DNA from 2 places in the Streptomyces sp. NPDC014995 genome. Region 2 is predicted to be linked to the other one. Evidence: predicted binding sites of a transcription regulator. Region 2 holds the regulator's gene; the other holds the start of a gene.
The links. Region 2 encodes HspR, which represses chaperone genes until heat shock. Its sites were predicted from a motif close to TTGAGNNNNNNNNNCTCAA; they were not measured.
Positions count from the first base shown of each region.

Region 1: the regulator HspR is predicted to act here: its motif matches at 5,106-5,124, upstream of dnaK (molecular chaperone DnaK).

Region 1 covers NZ_JBIBVX010000008.1:34,547-40,925, forward strand. The annotation lists gene ACF1A1_RS17615 (helix-turn-helix domain-containing protein) at 1-228, shown strand, start outside; gene ACF1A1_RS17620 (hypothetical protein) at 254-679, opposite strand; gene ACF1A1_RS17625 (helix-turn-helix domain-containing protein) at 1,056-1,919, shown strand; gene ACF1A1_RS17630 (SAM-dependent methyltransferase) at 2,093-2,911, shown strand; gene dnaK (molecular chaperone DnaK) at 3,145-5,052, opposite strand; gene ACF1A1_RS17640 (OsmC family protein) at 5,741-6,169, opposite strand; gene ACF1A1_RS17645 (hypothetical protein) at 6,325-6,379, opposite strand, start outside.
Region 2 covers NZ_JBIBVX010000002.1:550,537-556,915, forward strand. The annotation lists gene grpE (nucleotide exchange factor GrpE) at 1-472, shown strand, start outside; gene dnaJ (molecular chaperone DnaJ) at 506-1,681, shown strand; gene ACF1A1_RS06955 (heat shock protein transcriptional repressor HspR) at 1,687-2,139, shown strand; partial or broken gene ACF1A1_RS06960 (PA14 domain-containing protein) at 2,293-2,769, opposite strand; gene ACF1A1_RS06965 (hypothetical protein) at 2,876-3,520, opposite strand; gene ACF1A1_RS06970 (fibronectin type III domain-containing protein) at 3,674-5,635, opposite strand; gene ACF1A1_RS06975 (sugar ABC transporter substrate-binding protein) at 5,956-6,379, shown strand, end outside.

The DNA.
Region 1 (6,379 bases), on a different contig from region 2:
GCCGCCTATCCGGTGCCGGAGACCGCGTCCGAGGCCGAACCGGCGGAGCCGGTGCCGTACTTCGCGCTGCCGATGCAGATCGAGCACGAGGGGCGGACGCTGTCGTTCATCTCGTCGATCGCCACGTTCAACACGCCGATGGACGTGACCGTCGCCGAGCTGGCCATCGAGACGCTGCTCCCGGCCGACCCCGCGACGGCCAAGTACCTGCACTCGCCGAGCGACTGACCTCCCGCTCGTACCGACGGCCCGGTCAGTCCCGGCAGGCCTTCAGCGCCAGGTGCTGGAGCGCCGCGAACCCGGCCACCGTCACGGCCTGCAGGACCGTCCACACCGCGCCCACCGCGGTCGGCGACAGCCACAGGGCGAGGGCGACGCAACTGACCACCGCCCAGGTGAGATTGGCCTCCACCACCGCCCGCACGGGCAGCGCGGCAGGACGGGCTCGGGAGGAGAGCAGGCCCACGCCGGCCGCGAACACCGCGAGGAAGGCGCCCAGTCCGAGCAGCAGGCCCGGGTCGACGCCGAGGAGGCGGCCGAGCGGGCCGGAGGCGGCGAGGTAGGCGAGACCGTTGGCGCCGGTGACCACGGCGTCCAGGGCGAGGAAACGGCGCAGCGCGGTGTGCGGCTCGGCGGTGCGGGCGAGGGCGGTGAGCGGGGTGGGCTGGGTGGCGGACATGACGAATCACCCTCCGTCGGGGTCGGGATGCGGCCTGGGACGGCGGGTTCCGGGCCGGAGTGCGCCGGCCCGGAACCCGCTGCCTCCACGATCGCGTCCACGGCGGATCGGGTCGATTACCCATGAGGTAATGCCCGGCTCGCGCCCGGCTCCTGCCTGCCCTGCTCGCGCCCGGATCCTGCCTGCCCGGCTCGTGTCCGGCTCCTGCCGGCTCGTGCCCGGCTCCTGCCCGGCGTGGCGCCGCCACGCTTCCGCCGCGCCCCCGCCCACCCTCCACGGCTCCTGCGTGGTGATCACCTCGCCGTCGCCCCTGTGAGACGGCGGCCGGAACATGACACACTGGCCCGCGTGCCTCGACACGTAGGGGAGACGTGGCGTGAGTGAGCGGCGGCCCGCGCCCACGGTGGGCCAGGTGGTACTCGGCAGGCGGCTTCAGGAGCTGCGCGAGGCGGCCGGCCTCGGCCGCGAGGAGGCGGCCCGCGCGCTGCGCGTGGCCCCGGCGACCGTACGGCGCATGGAGACGGCCGAGGTCGCGCTGAAGATTCCCTACGTACAGGTGCTGTTGGAGACGTACGGGGTGTCCGAGGAGGAGACCTCGGCGTTCGTCACGCTCGCCGAGGACGCGAACCGGCCGGGCTGGTGGCAGCGGTTCCACGACGTGCTGCCGGAGTGGTTCAGCCTGTACGTGAGCCTGGAGGGCGCGGCGCGGATGATCCGCTCCTACGAACCGCACTTCGTGCCGGGGCTGTTGCAGACCGAGGCGTACGCGCGGGCCGTACTGGAGGCCGGGACGGTCGGGCAGTCGAGCCCGGAGACGATCGAGGGGCATGTGTCGCTGCGCATGGCCCGACAGCGGCTGCTGGACGGGCCGAACCCGCCCCATCTGTGGGTGGTGATGGACGAGACGGTGCTGCGCCGCCCGGTCAGCGTCGACGCCACGGTGATGTACGACCAGCTCGACAGGCTCCTGGAGTTCGCCGAACGGGACCGGATCACCTTGCAGGTCGCCGAGTTCGCGTCCGGTCCGCATCCGGGGACGTACGCGCCGTTCTCGCTGTTCCGGTTCGCCGAGCCCGAGTTGCCCGACATGGTCGTCACCGAGTACCTGTCCGGCGCCCTGTACCTCGACTCGCGCAAGGAGGTCTCCGCGCATCTGGAGGTCCTCGACCATCTGACGACGCACGCCGCGTCGGCGCAGCGCACCAGGAAGCTCCTGCGGGACATCCGCGCGGCCTTCTGAGCACAGCCCGTCACCTGAACCCGGCACCCCCACGGCTCCACCGCCACGACGCTCCGCGCAGCAGCACTGCACCAGACCACACCAGACCGCACCGCACCGCACCGCACCGGCCGTCACCGCAGGGCCCACGTGACCGCAAGCCCCGTCCGTCACCAACCCGGGAGAAGACCCGCATGACCGGATCCGAGTCCGAAACGCCCGTCCGCATCGACACCAGCAGGCCGCACCCGGCGCGCGTGTACGACTGGTGGCTGGGCGGCAAGGACAACTACCCCGTGGACGAGGAACTGGCCCGCAGGATCCTCGCCGTGGACGGCACGGTGCTGCGCGGGGCGCGCGCCAACCGCCGGTTCATGCAGCGGGCCGTGCGGACCGTCGCCGAGGCCGGGGTACGCCAGTTCCTGGACATCGGCACCGGTATCCCCACCGAGCCCAACCTGCACCAGGTCGCGCAGGCCGTCGCCCCGGAGTCGAGGGTCGTGTACGCGGACAACGACCCGATCGTGCTGCGGCACGCGGAGGCCCTGCTGCACGGCTCACCCGAGGGCTCCACGCAGTACGTGCACGCCGACGTCCGCGACGTCGACGGCCTGCTGAGCCGGGCGGCCGGCTCCCTGGACCTCGGCCGGCCGGTCGCCCTGTCGCTGGTGGCGCTCACCCACTACCTGGGCGAGAACCCGGCCGGCGACGACGTGTACGGGCTGCTGCGGCGGTACGTGTCCGCGCTCGCGCCGGGCAGCTACCTGATCCTGTCCCAGGTCACCCCCGACCTGAACCCCGAGGCCATCGAGCAGGCGGCGAACCACTTCCGGCGGAGCGGCACCCCGTTCCATCCGCGCACGCTGGCCGAGTTCGCCCGGTTCTTCGCGGGGCTGGAGCTGCTGGGCCCGGGCGTGATCCCGGTCTCCGGCTGGCGACCGGATCCGCAGGACGTGGCGCTCCAGGCGGAGGGCATCGTGCCGGTGTACGCGGGGGTCGCGCGCAAACCCTGACGCGGCGCCCGCCCGGTGCGGGTGCCGGTGCGGGGTGACCCGTACGGGCGCGGTGCACGGGTGCGTTCCCGCGCCCGTGCACGGCTCACCGGCTGCGGTACACCGTATGCGTCGCCCGGAACACGGTATGCGCCACACCTCTTACCGCCGACCGGCGACCGCAGACCGCAGACCGCAGACCGCAGACCGCATGCAACGACGTGTGCCCACGACGACGTTCCCGCGGGCTTCCGCTAGGCGCCCTTGGCCTGGTCGTGGTCGTCGTCGACGATCTCGGCGTCGACGACCGTGTCGTCGTCCTGCTGCCGGGCCGAACCGCCACCCGCGCCGCCGCCACCCGCGTCGCCGCCCGCCGTGTCGTCCGTCGGCGGGGTCTGCTGCTGGGCCTGTGCGTACATCGCCTGGCCCATCCGCTGGCTGACGGTGGCGAGTCGGTCGACGCCGGCCCGCAGGGCGCCGGTGTCGGCGTTCTGCTCCAGGAGCGTCTTCAGTTCCGCGATCGCCGACTCGACCTCCGCCTTGGTGTCGGCCGGGACGCGCGAGTCCCCGCCCGCTTCGTCGCGGAGGAACTTCTCGGTCTGGTAGACGAGCTGTTCGGCCTGGTTGCGGGTCTCGGCGGTCTCCCGGCGCTTGCGGTCCTCCTCCGCGTACTGCTCGGCCTCCCGCATCATGCGGTCGATGTCCTCCTTGGGGAGGGCGGAGCCGCCGGTCACCGTCATCTTCTGTTCGCGGCCGGTCGCCAGGTCCTTGGCGGAGACGTGCATGATGCCGTTGGCGTCGATGTCGAAGGCCACCTCGATCTGCGGGACCCCGCGCGGCGCCGGCGGAAGGCCCGTGAGGTCGAAGACGCCGAGCTTCTTGTTGTAGGCAGCGATCTCGCGTTCGCCCTGGTAGACCTGGATGCCGACCGACGGCTGGTTGTCGGTGGCGGTGGTGAAGATCTCCGAACGGCGGGTGGGGATCGTGGTGTTGCGTTCGATGAGCTTCGTCATGATGCCGCCCTTGGTCTCGATGCCCAGGGACAGCGGGGTGACGTCGAGGAGCAGGACGTCCTTGACGTCGCCGCGGATGACGCCCGCCTGCAGGACGGCGCCGACGGCCACCACCTCGTCGGGGTTGACGCCCTTGTGCGGGTCCTTGCCGGTCAGCTCCCGTACCAGGTCCGTCACCGCGGGCATCCGGGTCGAGCCGCCGACGAGGATGACGTGGTCGATCGCGGAGAGTTTGATGTTGGCGTCCTTGACGGCCTGGTGGAAGGGCGTCCGGCAGCGGTCGAGCAGGTCGGCGGTCAGCTCCTGGAACTGGGCGCGCGTCAGTTTCTCGTCGAGGTGCAGGGGGCCTTCGGCGGAGGCGGTGATGTAGGGGAGGTTGATCGTGGTCTCGGAGGAGCTGGACAGTTCGATCTTCGCCCTCTCGGCGCCTTCGCGCAGCCGTTGCAGCGCCATCCTGTCGTTGCTCAGGTCGATGCCGTACTGGCCCTTGAACGTCTTCACCAGGTGTTCGACGATCCGCTGGTCCCAGTCGTCGCCGCCGAGGTGGGTGTCGCCGTTGGTGGCCTTGACCTCGATGACGCCGTCGCCGATCTCCAGCAGCGACACGTCGAAGGTGCCGCCGCCGAGGTCGAAGACGAGGACGGTCTGCTCCTCGCCGCGGTCGAGGCCGTAGGCGAGGGCGGCGGCGGTGGGCTCGTTGATGATCCGCAGCACCTTCAGGCCGGCGATCTCCCCGGCCTCCTTGGTGGCCTGCCGCTGGGCGTCGTCGAAGTAGGCGGGCACGGTGATCACCGCGTCAGTGACGTCCTCGCCGAGGTAGGACTCGGCGTCCCGCTTCAGCTTCTGCAGTACCCGGGCGGACAGCTCCTGGGCGCGGTAGCGGGTGCCGTCCACGTCGCCCTGCTCGGGGAAGCGCCACTGCGCGTCGCCCATGTGGCGCTTGACCGAGCGGGCGGTGCGGTCGACGTTGGTCACGGCCTGCCGTTTGGCGACCTCGCCGACGAGCACCTCGCCGTTCTTGGCGAAGGCCACGACCGAGGGGGTGGTCCTCGCCCCCTCCGCGTTGGCGATGACCGTGGGTTCGCCGCCCTCCAGGACGGCCACCACCGAGTTCGTGGTGCCGAGATCGATGCCGACCGAACGTCCCATCGCTGTCCCCTTCCGCCAGGGAGCCCCGCGCTTCCGGACTTCCAGCACAAAACTTGAGCGGGCTCCTGTCAATGGGGCCGCGGCCCCACTCGGTCGAAGCGCGTGCGCCCCACTCGGTCGAAAGCCGTGCGCCCGACTCGGTCGAGGGCGTACGCGCCCCCACTCACTCCAGGGTCGCGCGCCACGCTCCTCCGTGGCGGCGGTGCGCCCCGCCGGGCGCCCGGCGCACGGGTTCCGCCGGTCGGGAGGACCGGTGCCCCGTCGAAAGCCTGCGATGCGGTTCCCCGCGCGGTTCCACCGCCCGCGGGGGCCTGTCGGTGATCACCACGTCCACGCGCCGGTCGGCCGGAGGCCGCGCCGGGGCGCCCTCCGCAGCCGGCCCGCCGCGATCCCGGAGCGGCGACAGGTCGGTCGGCATCCCGGGGATGTCGGCTCACCAACCCGTTCCGTGTCCGGCTGCTCCCGGCACACCGCCGTCATCCCTCCGAGTCCCTCCCAGTCCCTCCCAGTCCCTCCCAGTCCTCCGTCGCCCCTCCGTCGCCCCTCCGTCGCCCCTCCGTCGTCCCGGGCCGGTCCGGTCGCGTGGGCCGCGGCCCGTCGTACCAGGCCCGGCCGTCTCGCACCGAAAAAGGAGGTGCGGGCCGTCCGTGGTGGACGGCCCGCACCTCCGGGCGGATCTCGTGCCGGGTCAGGCGAGCTTCGCCGACAGCGTGATCGGTACGGCCTTCAGGGCCTGGCTGACGGGGCAGTTGACCTTGGCCTCCTCGGCGGCGGCGACGAACGCGTCGTGGTCGAGGCCGGGTACGGTGCCCTCCACGGTCAGGTGGATGCCGGTGATGCCCTCACCCGGCTGGAAGGTGACGTCGGCCGAGGTGACGAGCTTGGTGGGCGGGGTGCCGGCACCGGCGAGGGCGTGCGAGAAGGCCATCGAGAAGCAGCTGGAGTGGGCGGCCGCGATCAGCTCCTCGGGGCTGGTCCTGCCGTTCGCCTCCTGGGTGCGGGCGGCCCACGTCACGGGCTGCTGGTCGATGGCACCGGAGGTGTCGAAGGTGACGACGCCGTTGCCCTCGAGCAGGCTGCCTTCCCAGACGGTGTGTGCGGAGCGCGTGGTGGCCACGACGATTCCTTTCCGAGTACTGACTGATACGGCGGGGGGCGGTCCCGTTGCCGGGTGCCTGCTCCCCATCCGATCACACCTGGACCCCCCGCACCCAGCGGACGGGGCAACGACGGGGAACGCGTCGGCGACGTCCTGGCTGCGCCCGGCCGTTCTCACCGCACCCGGAAGACCGGCCCCCGCGGCGTGAACGGCAGCTGACGGCCCTGG
Region 2 (6,379 bases):
CGCGGATCTCCAGCGCCTGCAGGCCGAGTACCAGAACTACCGCCGCCGGGTCGAGCGCGACCGGATCGCGGTCAAGGAGATCGCCATCGCGAACCTCCTGACCGAACTCCTGCCCGTGCTCGACGACATCGGCCGCGCGCGGGAGCACGGCGAACTCGTCGGCGGATTCAAGTCCGTCGCCGAGTCGCTGGAGACCGTCGCGGCGAAGATGGGTCTGCAGCAGTTCGGCAAGGAGGGCGAGCCCTTCGACCCGACGATCCACGAGGCCCTGATGCACAGCTACGCGCCGGACGTCACCGAGACGACGTGCGTGGCGATTCTGCAGCCCGGGTACCGGATCGGCGAGCGCACCATCCGCCCCGCGCGGGTGGCCGTGGCCGAACCGCAGCCGGGGGCCCAGACGGTCAAGACGGCCGAGGAGACCGACGCGGCGGCCGACGACAAGGAGAGCGGTGGCCCGGACGAGGGCTGAGCTTGAACCGATGAGAGAGGAGGGACGTCGAGGATGAGCACCAAGGACTTCATCGAGAAGGACTACTACAAGGTCCTCGGCGTCCCGAAGGACGCCACCGAGGCCGAGATCAAGAAGGCGTACCGGAAGCTCGCCCGCGAGTACCACCCGGACGCCAACAAGGGCAACGCCAAGGCCGAGGAGCGCTTCAAGGAGATCTCCGAGGCGAACGACGTGCTCGGCGACCCCAAGAAGCGCAAGGAGTACGACGAGGCACGCGCCCTCTTCGGCAACGGCGGCTTCCGCCCGGGGCCGGGCGCGGGCGGCGGCTCCTTCAACTTCGACCTGGGCGACCTCTTCGGAGGCGCCCAGGGCGGCGGGGGAGCCGGCGGCTTCGGCGGCGGACTCGGTGACGTCTTCGGGGGCCTGTTCAACCGCGGCGGCACCACGGGCACCCGCACCCAGCCCCGGCGCGGCCAGGACATCGAGTCCGAGGTCACGCTGAGCTTCACGGAGGCCATAGAGGGCGCGACGGTTCCGCTGCGCATGTCCTCGCAGTCCCCGTGCAAGGCCTGCTCGGGCACCGGCGACAAGAACGGCACACCGCGCGTGTGCCCCACCTGCGTCGGCACCGGCCAGGTGGCGCGGGGCTCCGGCGGGGGCTTCTCGCTCACCGACCCCTGCCCGGACTGCAAGGGCCGCGGTCTGATCGCCGAGCACCCCTGCCTGGAGTGCAAGGGCAGCGGCCGGGCCAAGTCCTCCCGCACCATGCAGGTCCGCATCCCCGCGGGTGTCACCGACGGGCAGCGGATCCGGCTGCGCGGCAAGGGCGCCCCCGGCGAGCGCGGCGGCCCGGCCGGCGACCTGTACGTCGTCGTCCACGTCGGCGCGCACCCGGTCTTCGGCCGCAAGGACGACAACCTCACGGTCACCGTGCCCGTCACCTTCGCGGAGGCGGCCCTCGGCGGCGAGGTCCGCGTCCCCACCCTCGGCGGCCCGGCCCTGACGCTGAAGCTGCCGCCCGGCACCCCCAACGGGCGCACCATGCGCGCGCGGGGCAAGGGCGCGGTCCGCAAGGACGGCACCCGCGGCGATCTGCTGGTCACCGTCGAGGTGAGTGTTCCGAAGGACCTGTCGGGGAAGGCTCGTGAAGCGCTGGAGGCGTATCGCGAGGCGACCGCGGGTGAGGACCCGCGGGCGGAGCTGTTCGAGGCCGCGAAGGGAGCTTGATGGTGATGGACGGCCGTCGACGTAACCCGTATGAACTGACCGAGGAGACCCCGGTCTACGTCATCTCGGTGGCGGCCCAGCTCTCAGGCCTGCACCCGCAGACGCTGCGTCAGTACGACCGCCTGGGCCTGGTGTCCCCGGACCGCACCGCGGGACGGGGCCGGCGCTACTCGGCCCGCGACATCGAACTGCTGCGCACCGTCCAGCAGTTGTCGCAGGACGAGGGCATCAACCTCGCCGGCATCAAGCGGATCATCGAACTGGAGAACCAGGTCGCCGCGCTCCAGTCCCGCGTCGTGGAACTGGAGGCGGCCCTGGACGGCGCGGCGGCGGCGATGCAGCAGCGCGAGGCCGCCGTGCACGCCTCCTACCGGCGCGACCTGGTGCCGTACCAGGAGGTGCAGCAGACCAGCGCGCTGGTGGTGTGGCGGCCCAAGCGCCAGCAGGCGTCGGACTGACGTCGCGGCAAGGTGATCGAGGAGCCCGGAGGCCGAGTCCTCCGGGCTTCTTCGCGTTGTCCGGGCCGGCGCGTCGGCGCCGGTGCCTCAGAGCAGGTCCGGGCGGATGAGCCAGGGATGGCGGATGGGCTCGCCCGGGGTGATGTCCAGCTCGGTGAAGGCGACGTTGGCGGCGCCGGTCCGGTTGACGTAGTCCACGCGGAGGGTGTGCCGGCCCTTGGGGACGGTGAGGTTGACGGTCCGCGAGACGGTCGAGGAGACGTTCTTCCAGAGGTCGATCCTGCAGGTGCCGTCGAGGTGGACGCGGATGCCGTCCTGGGCCCGGGCGGTGAGGGCGAAGGGGCCGCCGGAGCCGAAGTCACGGGTCACCGTCCAGCGGACACCGAAGTAGTTCGACGGCACGCCGGAGGCCGGGGATCCGGTGCCCCAGTTCTCGCTGATCGCGGCGTCGCAGCCGGTCTGCTTCGGCGTACCGGAGAACGTGGTGTTCGCGAAGATCTGCCGCGTGTGGACGGGCGAGACACAGCCGGCGGCGGAGGCCGGCGCGGCCGTGACGGCGCTCAGGCCGCCGGCGGTGGCGAGCACGACCGCGGTCGCTGCCGTGGCGGTCGTGCGTCTGGCTCGGTTCATTCGGTCCTTCGGCCGTGTCCGGCGACGGCGAAGATCAGCCGTCGCCGAACAGGACTGGTCAGGACGGTCATGGGTTGTACGCCACGGGGGCGGCGCCGGGTCCGGATCAGCTGGGCCAGTAGTCGCTCAGGACGCAGCCGTCGACGAGGGCCGGCTCCGTCCGGTAGCCGCTCGGCGGTGCGAAGTCCGGGTCGCAGCTGAGGAAGACGAGTTCGGAGTTCGACAGGGCCTCGACCTGTTCGTCGCCGACCGGGACGACCGCGATGTTCTCCCCGATGGCGAACTCGTCGCCGCTCGCCTTGGCCGCGGTCTGGAACTTCGTCATGTCCGACACGGTCAGCAGGGCTATGGGGTACGTGAAGTCCTTGCAGACGGCGCGTTCCTGGACGCCCCAGGAGGGGTCCGCCGCCTCCTCCGAGCCCCAGGCGGTGTCCGAGCCGTCGTGGTTCGCGTCGTACTCGTCGCCCGTCCGCACCTCCTTGCAGGAGGTGTAGAGGTCGACGTACCGCGCGAGGGTGGCGGTGTCCGAGGCCTCGGGGAGCGCGCCGCCGAAGCCCTGCTCGGTGGTGCCGCCGCCTGCCGTGTCTCCGCCCGCGGTGTCACCGTCGGCCGGGGCGGTGGTGCGGGCCCGGTCCGGGGTGGCGGCGGCCTTGTCGGTGCCGGCCGCCCCGTCGCCGTCGTCCTCGCACCCCACCACCGCTGTCAACGCGACCAGGGTGACGCCGACCGTGAGTGCTCGCTTGATGCGCATGCTGTCCGTTCTCCGCAGGGAAGTGATCGGCTCGACCCTACCGACGCACGGGAAAGGGCCCGGAGGACGAATCCCCCGGGCCCAGAAGGGCGGTGACGGGCCATCAGGCGCGCGACGGCGGCGGGCGCCCGGCCCTCTTCGCGGGGCCGGCCGTCACGTCCCCGGGGTCGCCGAGACCTCCGGGGACAGTTCCGACTCCAGGCCGGCCGCGTTGACCGTGGTGACGGCGTAGTAGTACGTCGTGCCGTTGGCCAGACCGGTGTCGGTGTGGTCGGACGCCGTGGTGGAGAAGACCGCCTCGGCGTTCTCCTTGGTGACGCCCGCGGTGGTCGAGCGGTAGACGCGGTAACCGGTGATGCGGGACTCGCCCGGGAGGTCCGGCGCGGTCCCCCAGGTCAGCCGCACCTGTCCGTCGCCGGCCGTGACCTCGTCCACCTGTGTGGGCTGGGGCGGCGGCGTCGCGCTCACCGACGGCAGGACCGCGCTCGAGGCGGCCGAGCGGACGCCGTAGCCGGCCGAGGTGGCGACGACGGCGTAGTAGTAGTCGCGTTCGGTGTCGGAGACCGTGGCCTGGTACTGGGACAGGGCGCCGTCGATGGAGGCGTACGGCATCGCCGCCTCGGACGTGTCCACGGTGGCCGAGCGGGAACGGTAGACGAGGTAACCGCCGACCCGGACGTAGCCGTCCTGGGCCCAGTCGAGGATGAGCTGGTCACCGACGATCTTGGCGGAACTCCAGGTGGGGGTGGCGGGGGCGCTGTTCTGGTCGACCGTGCGGGTGGCGGTCGTCTCCTGCGCCGCCGACTCGTTGCCGGCGGAGTCCACGGCGGTCACGAAGTACTTGTACGGGCGGCCCGGTTCACCCGTGGTGTCCCGGTAGGTGAGCGTGGCGGTCGTACCGATCCTGGTCCGGCCGCCGGTGTTGGTGGCCGAGCGGTGGACCACGTAACCGGCCGCGTCCGAGCCGCCGCTCAGCCAGGTCAGCGTCACCCCGCCCTCGTCCTGGACGACGGTCTTCAGGTCCCGCACGGCGCCGGGCGCCACGGTGTCGCGCGTGGCGACGACGGCCTTCGAGTACGGCGACGGGTTGCCCGACGCGTCCAGCGCCCGCACCTTGTAGAAGACGGGCACGTCGGCCGGGGCGGTCGCGTCGGCGTACGACGTGGCGTGGGCGACCTGGGCGATGCGCGTGTAGAGGCCGTCCACGGTGTCGGCGCGGGCCACCTCGTACCGGGTCGCGGTCGGCACGGCCGACCAGAACAGGGTGTTGGCCGTGCTGGTGGAGGCGGCGGTGATGCCGGTGGGGGCGGCGGGGGCGACGCGGTCGTCGCTGGTGATGCCCCGGTCGGCCGAGCCGGGCGAGACGTTGCCCGCCTTGTCGTAGGCGCGGATCTCGTAGAAGTAGGTCCGGCCGTCCGTCGGAGGGGCGTCGGTGTGGGTGGTGGACGTCGTGGTGGTGAGCTTCGTCCACGTGGAGGAGCCGGCCACGCGCCGGTAGACGCGGTACCCGGCCAGGTCCATCTCCTTGTTCTTCGCCCACGCGAGCCGGGCCCGGTTGGTGGCGGGCTCGTAGATGGCCCCCACCTCGGCCGGGGCGAGCGGCCCGACCTTGTCGACGGTCGCCGACGTACGGGGCGCGTAGGCGAACTTGACGTTCGCCCTGCCGGTCCAGTTCACGTAGTCGATCCGCAGGGTGTGCCTGCCGGCGGGAAGGGTGAGGTTGAGCGTCTTGGAGACCGTGGAGGAGACGTTTCGCCACAGGTCGATCCTGCGGACGCCGTCGACGTAGACCCGGATGCCGTCCTGCGTGGAGGCGGTGAGGGCGAAGGGGCCGCCGGAGCCGAAGTCCCTCGTCACCGTCCAGCGGACGCCGAAGTTGTTGGACGGCAGCCCGGCGGCCGGGGCGCCCGTGCCCCAGTTCTGGTCGATCGCGGAGTCGCAGTCGGTCCGCTTCGGGGCGCCGGAGAGGGTGGTGTTGGCGAACATCTGCCGCTGGTAGACCGGCGAGACGCAACTCGCCGCGGCCGAGGCGGAGGTGGCGGCCAGGGTGACCGTGGTGAGCAGACCGCCGGTCGTGGCGAGCACGACGGCCGTCGCGAGGCTGGCTGGGTTCATACGGTTCATACGGTCCATGCGGTCCTCTGCTCGGGTCGGGACGGCGACGGGCCGTCGAGAGGTCGACTCGCGAGCAACCGGGTTGGTTGTGCGTTTCTTCGGCCTCTCGTGAACTCCGGTCGGGTGGAGGGTCTGTAAAGGCTGTCGGGAGAGGTTTCCGTGCCGTCTCCATGCGTCTTCACGCGCTAAGCGGAGTGTGATGTTGTTACTTCGTTAAGTGGTTCCGCTTGACGTCGGCGGGCGCCGAAGCGTTGTCTTTTCAGACACCTGGGTCAACATGTCGCACCCATGTCCGGAACGCACCTGAAGTGAGCCCCCGAATGCGTCGTCGTATCGCCATGGCCGTGGTCGCCTCCACGCTGTCCCTTCCGCTTGCCGGATGCGGGATGCTGAGCGCGACGGAGGACGCCGGCGAAGCGACGCCGACCAAGACCACCGACATCACCGTCGGGGTGCTGATGCCGGAGAAGACGAACACCCGGTACGAGGAGTTCGACTACCCCATCATCCGGGACAAGATCGCCTCGCTCACCCAGAACAAGGGCAGGACCGAGTACGCCAACGCGGCCTCCGACCCGGACACCCAGGTGACCCAGATGGAGCGGATGATCGACGACAAGGTCGACATCATCCTGCTGGACGCCGTCGACGCGCACGCCATCGCGGGCACCGTGAAGAAGGCCAAGGACGCGGGCATCCCGGTCATCGCCTACGACCGCCTCGCCGAGGGCCCGATCGACGCGT